Regions from separate parts of the Rhizobium sp. Root149 genome, predicted to be linked through region 2. Evidence: predicted binding sites of a transcription regulator. Region 2 holds the regulator's gene; each other region holds the start of a gene.
What was found. Region 2 encodes LexA, which represses DNA repair genes until DNA is damaged. Its sites were predicted from a motif close to TGTTCNNNNTGTGTTCNG; they were not measured.
Positions count from the first base shown of each region.

Region 1 (3,249 bases), 160 kb from region 2:
ACGCTGGCTTTCACCGCCGGAAAGCGTGCCGGAATTTCGCGAAAGGCTGAGATAGTCCAGCCCCACATCGTTGAGAAAGCGCAGCCGGTCGCGAATTTCCTTCAAGATACGAACAGCAATCTCGTTCTGTTTGGCATTGAGACGCGCGGGAAGATCCTCGAACCAGTCACGCGCTTTACGGATCGACATATCGGTCACCTGTCCGATATGCAGCTTGTCGATCTTGACCGCCAGGGCCTCCGGCTTCAGACGGAAACCGCCACAGGCCGGGCAGGGAGCCGCAGACATGTAGCGCTCGATTTCCTCGCGCGCCCAGGCGCTGTCTGTTTCTTTCCAGCGGCGTTCGAGGTTGGGAACGATGCCTTCGAAGGTCTTGGTCGTCTTGTAGGATCGCGCTCCATCCGCATATTGGAACTCGATCTTCTCCTCGGTCCCATGGAGGATTGCCTTCTGCGCCTTGTCCGACAGCTTCGACCACCGATCGGAGAGCTTGAACCCGAAAACCTTGCCCAGTCCCTCAAGGGTCTGATTGTAATAGGGCGACGACGATTTCGCCCAGGGCGCAATCGCGCCATCCTTCAGCGTCCGATCAGGCTCTGGAATGATCAGGTGCTCATCCACCTTCTGCTGGGCACCGAGGCCATCACAGGTCGGGCATGCGCCGAACGGATTGTTGAAGGAGAAAAGGCGAGGTTCGATTTCCGGAATTGTAAAACCGGAGACCGGGCAGGCGAACTTCTCCGAAAACAGAACACGCTCATGCGTTTCATTGAGCGATTTGTTCGCAGATCCCCCGGCTGAGGTCTCTTCCGGTGGCAAGGGCTTGTCTGCGAATTCAGCAATGGCAAGACCGTCCGCCAGCTTCAGGCAGGTCTCCAGACTGTCGGCCAGACGAGCGCCAATATCATTGCGCACCACGACACGATCCACCACAACATCGATGTCGTGCTTGTACTTCTTGTCGAGCGCCGGCACCTCGGCAATCTCATAGAACTGGCCGTCCACCTTGACGCGCTGGAAGCCCTTTTTCATCAGGTCCGCCAGCTCCTTTTTATACTCGCCCTTGCGTCCGCGCACCATGGGAGCAAGAATATAGAGGCGCGTCCCATCCCCAAGGGCGAGCACACGGTCTACCATCTGGCTTACCGTCTGACTTTCGATCGGCAGTCCGGTTGCCGGAGAGTAGGGCACGCCCACGCGCGCAAAAAGCAGGCGCATGTAGTCGTAGATCTCGGTCACCGTGCCGACGGTCGAGCGCGGGTTTTTTGACGTCGTCTTCTGTTCAATCGAAATTGCGGGAGACAGCCCGTCGATCTGGTCGACGTCCGGCTTCTGCATCATTTCCAGGAACTGGCGCGCATAGGCCGAGAGGCTCTCGACATAGCGGCGCTGACCTTCTGCATAGATGGTATCGAAAGCGAGCGAGGATTTGCCCGAACCCGAAAGGCCGGTCATCACGATCAGGCTGTTGCGCGGCAGATCGAGATCTACACCCTTGAGGTTATGCTCGCGGGCACCGCGAATGGAAATCGTCTTGAGTTCGCTCATCGTCTCTTGGCTCTGTGGGAGGTCTGGCCTCTTATCTAGTGATCTCATCGCCACTGTCGAGGCACTTTGGCATAAGTTCATATCTCGTACGCTGGCTACGTGTGATCCCGTTGACAGGATCATAACCAAATACTAGAACAAATAAAGAACAAATTTGGTTGTGGATTAAATGTATCAACATCGCGCCGATTGGGCGGATGCTTTAAGGTATTGCGCAAGCGAAATAGGAGATGCCGTTCGACCGGCAGACAAGGTGTTAAGATGGCAGGTAGCGTCAACAAGGTCATTCTGATTGGGAATGTTGGTGCCGATCCAGAAATTCGTCGCACGCAGGACGGTCGCCCGATCGCCAATCTGCGAATCGCAACCTCGGAAAGCTGGCGTGACCGCAATAGCGGCGAGCGTCGGGAAAAGACCGAGTGGCACACCGTCGTCGTCTTCAATGAGGGCCTCTGCAAGGTCGTCGAACAGTATGTGAAGAAGGGCGCCAAGCTCTACATCGAAGGCGCGCTTCAGACCCGCAAATGGCAGGACCAGAACGGCAACGACCGCTATTCGACGGAAGTCGTTCTGCAGGGCTTCAACTCCACGCTGACCATGCTTGATGGTCGCGGTGAGGGCGGTGGTGCCGGCGGCGGCTATGGTGGCGGCCGAGGATCCTCCGGTGGTGGTGATTTTGGCGGCGGCTATGGTGACGATTACGATCGTGCGCCATCCACTTCAAGCTCAGGCTCCGGACGCGGCGGTCAGTCCTCCGGTGGCGGCGGTGGCTTCGCCCGTGATCTGGATGATGACATCCCGTTCTGAGAACAATAATCGAAAGGCGGCCGAGGTTCTCGGTCGCCTTGATTGTTTGGCCCGTCTGACCAGCTTCACCTGATCTGGTCGTGCCTCAGGTATTGAAGGCCGATTTGATGCCATCGACCACGAACTGTACGGACAGCGCAGCGAGCAATACGCCCAGCAATCGGGTCAGGAGTGCTCGACCTGTGACGCCGAGATAGCGGTCAAGTTTTTCAGCAACGATCAGCGCCAGCAGCACAAGCAGCATGACAAAGGCAAGCATGCCAATCAGCAGCGCACGGTCCAGAGGCGCTGCAAAGGAACCTGCCAGAAGCACGGTTGCAGAAATTGCGCCGGGCCCGGCAATGAGCGGTAGGGCCAGCGGGAAAACGGCGATGTGCTGAACATGATCGATGGAAATGGCGGCCTTGGACGTCTCTTCCTTCCGCTCATTGCGCTTCTGGAAAATCATTTCGAAGGAAATCCAGAACAGCAGCAGGCCGCCGGCAATACGGAAGGCGCCCATGGAAATGCCGAGTATCGAAAGGATGCCTGCACCGAAAATGGCGAACGTCGCCAGGATCCCGAAGGCAATGATGGTGCCGCGAATAGCAACCTGACGCCGCTGTATCGCATCAAGTCCCGCAGTCAGTCCGAGGAAGATCGGCGCAAGACCGGGCGGGTCGAGTGTAACCAGCAGGGTTGTGAAGGCACTCATGATATTATCGGCAGATGCCATCGTTCCCCCGTCCGCTACTCTTTATGCTCTACGCCCCGTTTAGGCGAAATGTACGCGTCGCGGAAGCGGTCTACCAGCAGATAATTGGCGCATGCTCACCGATTAACGCGTTCATCTTGTGCATTTCATGTTTGGCTTGCGCATCCATGAGGGCAAACACTATGGTCAGCTTGCCAGAT
Region 1 covers NZ_LMGD01000012.1:773,570-776,818, reverse strand. The annotation lists gene uvrA (excinuclease ABC subunit UvrA) at 1-1,548, opposite strand, end outside; gene ASD54_RS10590 (single-stranded DNA-binding protein) at 1,810-2,355, shown strand; gene ASD54_RS10585 (MarC family protein) at 2,441-3,070, opposite strand.
Region 1: uvrA (excinuclease ABC subunit UvrA) is a predicted target of LexA. The motif match lies at 1,682-1,699, and genes of this name have one in related genera.

Region 2 (3,249 bases):
CGACCTTGTCAATCGTAAACATCAGGCTTGGACAAATTCCACAATGCATCCCTGTCCTTGCGCCGGCGCGATGATAAGGCGCTCGCCGCTGCTCTCATGCGGAATTGATGCTTCTTGTAGCGCGGCGCGGGTTTCTGCAATGTTCCTGACGCGGAACCGAATGCCGATCCCGCGGAGACCTGTGGGATACCTTGGAGTGTGGTCTAATTCGGGGGCAATTTCCATCGCGACCTCGACGTCACAATTGCCCAGCGGGAACACATGCTTGTGATCCTTTGCCTGCGCGTGAACGCCAAGCATCGTTGCCAGATTTTCAATTCCCTTGGGCGCCTCTGCGGCGAGGAAGAGAGCGCCAAGTCCGAGCGCACCATTTCTATGCTCTACGGACGGCCCCGCAGTTGGTAATGCCGCATTCACTCGTTGGCACGTGAAAGCGAAGAAGCTCGAGGAATCGAGATCGGCAAAGGCCAGTCGAAAGCTGGCAACCGAAGCGCTACCGTTCTCATCAACGACCGTACGCGAAAAGTCCAGGCGATTCCCGGCGCTGATCCCGGATTGCCGGAAGCGTTCATCATCCGTCACCGCATCCGTCGAACGCAAAACAAAAGCAGAAAAACCTTCACGAGCTCCGGCTTGCCGAAACGTACGATCTTTTTCGACGAAGCAGTTTCCTGCAGTAATGCTCTGGCCTGCGAGAGCCTCATCTTGAACGGCAAGTGGCTCAAGATAGGTTCCGTCGCTGAAAAAGACACAGGCATTGGACGTGCCGAAAGGATGGAACGCGTCCGGCGCCACGGTAAAGCCAAGCTCCTGCCAACGCTTGCGCGCGCCAACCAGCGATTCGACCGGCAAGACCAGATGATCGATGTTCGGAGTAGTCAAAAAAGAAGCTCCTGTCGGTAACACGGCCTGCAACCCACCATTATCCATGTGTTTCTGCAAGCTATATTTGCCGTGAACCTCTTGCGGAACACATATGGAACAGATAGTGTCTGTTCTGGATTTGTTTCCCAACAGGATGACGACGCATGTTGACACGTAAACAGCAGGAACTGCTTCTTTTCATTCATGCACGGATGAAGGAGTCGGGCGTGCCGCCGTCATTTGACGAGATGAAAGATGCTCTGGATCTCGCCTCCAAGTCGGGAATTCACCGCTTGATCACTGCTCTTGAAGAAAGAGGCTTTATCCGTCGGCTGCCCAACCGCGCCCGGGCGCTGGAGGTTATCAAGCTGCCCGAGCCCTTCGGTGCAACGCCTGCGACACCCAAACGCGGCTTTTCGCCAAGCGTCATCGAGGGATCGCTTGGCAAAGTGCAGCCGCCTTCACCTGCTCCGGTGCAGTCAAAACCCGCAGAAGAGGATAGCCAGTCCGCATCGGTTCCTGTCATGGGGCGCATCGCCGCTGGCGTGCCGATCTCTGCGATTCAGAACAATACCCATGCCATCAGCGTTCCATTGGAAATGCTTGGGCCGGGAGAACACTACGCGCTCGAGGTCAAGGGTGATTCGATGATCGAGGCAGGGATCCTGGACGGCGACACCGTAATCATTCGAAACGGCACGACAGCCAGCCCCGGCGATATCGTCGTAGCACTTGTGGACGACGAGGAAGCGACGTTGAAGCGTTTTCGCCGCAAAGGCGCATCGATCGCGCTCGAAGCTGCGAACCCCGCTTACGAAACGCGCATCTTCCCGCCAGACCGTGTCAAGGTACAGGGCAAGCTGGTGGGCCTCATTCGGCGCTATCACTGAACCCGAAGTCGACGGATAGTCTCGTCGTCCAACGGCTGGAATGTGTTGGTTCGCCAGTCGTAGAGACGGTGCAACTGCCAAGGTCTTTCGTTGCCCTGAAGCGCAGACTCCAGCATCCAGGAACCTGGATGAGGCTGACCGTTAAACCAAATTTCAATGGAGCCTGTCTGCTTCAGTTTTGAACCCGTCAGGAGCAACGCACCAGAGCGGCATTGTGTAAAGGGCGAGCCGGATACGACGACGATGTCAGACTTATCGCACGCATATCCTGTGAGGCGTGTGTCACTCACGATCGTAACTCTGGCACCTGATGGACTGCGTCCGATGCAAATCAGATTTTTGACGCAAGAGAAGCGCGGCATTTGAAGCGGCGGCAAACGGTCTATTGCCAATGCTATGTCGATGAGCGCGATCTCTTTGCTCGTCAATACATGACGCGGTGTCTTCCCTGAAACCGTTCCTGTTACTGGCCCGTTTGATTCTGGTGCCGCCTCGCGCTTACCCAGATCTACCCTCGTCACGACCGGCATCACGAGTTCCTCAAGGCCCAGCGCGTTCTTCCATTGTTTGAATACGAACTCGGATGGTCTTTCCGTCGTGACGGATGCCGACGTCCCACTTAAGAGCGCCGCCATTCTTCCATCCTCTGCAATTATGAGATCGGGTCTGGACGGCTCCATCAGTCCGTTGACACACACTGAAGCCACAAGAATGACGAGGCCAAACCATCGCAGTCGTGTCCGCAAGAGCGAGAAGATGATGAGACCGGCGGTGGCAACAGGCAAAAGCCAGCTTGCGGCACGCCCCGTTTCTATATTTCCGCCCCAAGAGGCCACCTCCAGGGCCACCGCGATTACCAGCTTCAAGCCAAGAGACATGATCATGAAGAACGGTTGATCGAGCCCGAAGGGCATCAGAAGCATGCCGATGAGTCCCGAAGGCATGACAATGAGGGAGATGATGGGCATGGTCGCAAGATTGGCAGCGAGGCCATAGGCAGTCAGCTGATTGAAATGCGCAATGGAAAAGACCGCAGTTGCCAATCCTCCGATCAGGGATGTCATCAACGTCCCGCCCAGAACCCGAGAGACGCCGGACAAAAGGCTACGAAATGAAATGCCGGAAACGAGCGCCTGATCGGACTCATGAGCGCGATCAGCCCAGATGCGATAGCAGGCAAGCAGAGCAGCAGTCGCAGCAAACGACATCTGGAAACTGGCGCCCATGACACTGGATGGGTGAAGAACGATGATCACCAACGCCGCCAGGGCGATGTTGTGCATACTCAACGAAGGGCGGTTGAAGAGGATGGCAATCAGAAGAATCGCCATCATGATGTATGCTCGTTCAGCTGATACGCCGAAACCGGAGATGCAATAATAGGCCGTCACCATCAGAAGCGCACCGAATGCGCTGACTTTTTTGACAGGTAAACGCGCTGAAACGCCCGGCAGCATAACGAGCACGGTTCGTAGGCCGACAAAAAAGATTCCCG
Region 2 covers NZ_LMGD01000012.1:616,352-619,600, reverse strand. The annotation lists gene ASD54_RS09830 (VOC family protein) at 22-942, opposite strand; gene lexA (transcriptional repressor LexA) at 1,029-1,754, shown strand; gene ASD54_RS09820 (ComEC/Rec2 family competence protein) at 1,748-3,249, opposite strand, start outside.

Region 3 (3,249 bases), on a different contig from region 2:
CTCTTCGATGGCGCGCCTATGCTGGGCCGTGCCATAGCCCGCATGTTGGGCGAAGCCGTAGTTACCATAAACCTGGTTCGCGCGAGCCATCATCCGATCTCTCGTCACCTTGGCGATGATCGAAGCGGCAGCAATGGAGAGGCTGCGCGCATCGCCCTGGATGACAGCCTTGCCCTGACAGGCAAGCCCTGGCGGTACATCGCGGCCATCGACCAGGACATAGTCTGCCCTGACGGGCAGGGCGTCCACGGCACGGCGCATGGCATCAAGGCTGGCGCGAAGGATGTTCTTCTCATCGATATGGCGGGGGCCGGAAGAGGCGATTGAAATATGCGCCGTGGCACAGATCTCCACGAACAGCGCCTCACGTTGTTTCAGCGTCAACTGCTTGGAATCGTTCAGTCCTGCGGGGATGTGGTCTGGATCGAGGATGACCGCTGCGGCGACAACAGGTCCAGCAAGGGGGCCACGTCCAGCTTCGTCGGTGCCTGCTACCGGCCAATGACCTGCTTTCCGCGCCATCAACTCCAGCGAAAAATCTGGAACGATCGGTTCGAGGGAGAAAAGATCGAGAGGAGAATCGGGGGGCGTGCGTCGTGACATGCGGCATCACTCGCACGCCCACCCGATTTCCCGCAAGCCCCGTCGAAGCAAATGAGGCGGCACTGCTTCAGGCCCAAGGGGATCAGGCCAACGGGGCAAGACCAGCAGGGGCGGCGCCGGTCCATTTCCATCTCGCTGGGGGGCGCCCAGCGAAATGGCAAAACATGAGTAAGGTGCAGGGATCGCCGACGATCGCCCATCGCAGGAACGGCACAGGGCCGAAGCGCATCGCAGCCACCCAGGGAGAACAGGCTTTCAAGTCAGCAGTGCCCGGATCTTGGCCCGGATCTTGGCGCAGAATACACCGGGATCCAGCCTCCGTGCCGCAGCGTCACAAAAGCGACAGTTGAACTCCCGCGCCATCGGGGCGAACAAACAGATCGTCGCGCAGCGCTACACCTCTACGAGCAAGACCAAGGCGCTTCGTCGCCATTTCGAAACGCCGCGAGATCTGCCAGGCATAGGGACCTTCTCCTTTCATGCGCTTGCCAAATTCCGCATCGTAGTCCTTGCCGCCACGCATCGATTTTATCAGCGACATCACATGCCGGTATCGATCCGGATAATGTCTCAAAAGCCAGTCTCGAAAGAGCGGGCTGACTTCCAGCGGTAGACGCAGCAGAATGTAGCTTGCAGACACGGCACCAGCCGCCTGTGCCGCATCGAGAATTCGCTCCAACTCATGGTCGTTCAGCGCCGGAATGAGAGGCGAGGCCAGAACGCCGGTTGGTATTCCTGCATCCGTCAACTGTCGTACGGCTTCAAGCCGCCTTGACGGCGTCGAAGCGCGCGGCTCCATCAGGCGCGCCAGCTTGCGGTCGAGCGTCGTGACGGAGATTGCCACCTTGGCCAAGCCCTTGGCGGCCATCTTGGCAAGAATGTCGATGTCCCGCGTCACCAGCGCCGACTTTGTGACGATCATGACCGGATGGTTGGCTTTTTCCAACACTTCCAGCAATTGCCGCATGATGCGCCATTCGCGCTCGATCGGTTGATAGGGGTCCGTGTTCGTCCCGATCGCGATGGGCTTCACCTTGTATCCGGGCTTGCTCAGCTCTCGTTCAAGCAGACGAGGGGCATCGGGCTTTGCAAAAAGCCTGGCCTCGAAATCCAGCCCTGCCGAAAGCCCCATATAGCTATGGGTTGGCCTGGCAAAACAATAGATGCAGCCATGTTCGCAGCCGCGATACGGATTGACCGATCGATCGAACGGAATATCGGGTGAGTCGTTGCGTGTGATCGCTGTCTTCGGCTTCTCGATCTGGACTTCGGTCTTGAAAGGTTCGAGTTCTTCCAACGACTGCCAACCATCATCGAACTGCTCGCGCCGCTGGTCTTCGAACCGGCCGCTCGGGTTCAAGCCGGCACCCCTTCCGCGCCGACGGTCCGTCTCGACGCGAAGTCCAGACGACTGGACCAGAGCGTCGGCAATATCAGCCGTATGAGCAGGCGCGAAAGCGTCCTGCCGCAGTTGAGACAGCTCGTTCATGGATAACTCCCAGCCAGATGTTCAACGCTGGCGTTCTCAAATTCGTATCGTCAAAATGAGAACATTGCAAGAACAAAATCTACCGCCTTTGTTGATGGCAATTTTCAGGCCAATGCGATAAAGGTCATGAATGCTGACTGTATTGATGGAATGCCATGATCAGGAATCCGAGCTGGCGCAGACTTTGTCTGTTCTGGTTGCCGGTGCTGTGGAAGGTCTGGTCAGTGACGTCGCAGTGCTCGATCGTGGTTCTACCGATGCGTCTGCGCGTGTTGCGGATGCCGCGGGGTGCAAGTTCTATACGCAGTGGGATTTGAAGCACGTGCTGCAGGAGGTGCGTGGCGAGTGGCTCATGCTGCTGGAGCCGGGAGCGCGCCCTCAGATTGGCTGGATCGATGAAGTCGCCGAGCATATTTCGCTCACACGGCATCCCGCACGCTTCACCGCATCAAGAAATTACCGGAGGCCACTGATTCAGCGGTTGTTCAGCAAGGATCCGCCGCTCGCGCAGGGTCTTCTTATTCAGAAAAGCGTGGCGTCATCCAAGGGTGTGCGCGCTACGCGGCTTGCCGATCTCGTGGAGGGGCACCGGCCACATACGCTCATCTCAGAACTGATCCCAGCCTGGGCTGCAGCGCGTAGCTAATATAATTTAGCCTAGCCTAATCAGGCTTTGCCGCCGCGTTTCAGGTGCTCGTCAAGCCGTGGCATGATTTCCACGAAGTTGCAGGGCATATGGCGATAGTCCAGCTGCCATTTCAGGATCCCGTCCCAGGCATCCTTGCAGGCGCCGGGCGAGCCGGGCAACACGAAAACGAAGGTCGCATTGGCAACGCCACCGGTGGCGCGCGACTGGATCGTCGATGTTCCGATCTTGTCGTAGGATATGCGGTGAAACACTTCGGAAAAGCCGTCCATGCGCTTTTCGAACAGCGGTTCCAAGGCTTCAGGCGTGACATCCCGACCGGTAAAGCCTGTGCCGCCGGTGGTGATCACGACGTCGATTTCCTCGGCCAGCGTCCAGTTCCGAACCTGCTCGTAGATCTGCTCCTTGTCATCGGCAACGATTGCCCTGGCAACGAGTTCGTGCCCCGCTTCCAGAATGCGCTGCACCAGCGTGTCGCCGGATTTGTCATTGTCGAGCCGCCGGGTGTCGG
Region 3 covers NZ_LMGD01000001.1:633,418-636,666, reverse strand. The annotation lists gene ASD54_RS03045 (ribonuclease HII) at 1-603, opposite strand, end outside; gene ASD54_RS03040 (PA0069 family radical SAM protein) at 935-2,092, opposite strand; gene ASD54_RS03035 (hypothetical protein) at 2,223-2,738, shown strand; gene moaB (molybdenum cofactor biosynthesis protein B) at 2,759-3,249, opposite strand, start outside.
Region 3: ASD54_RS03040 (PA0069 family radical SAM protein) is a predicted target of LexA. The motif match lies at 2,150-2,167, and genes of this name have one in related genera.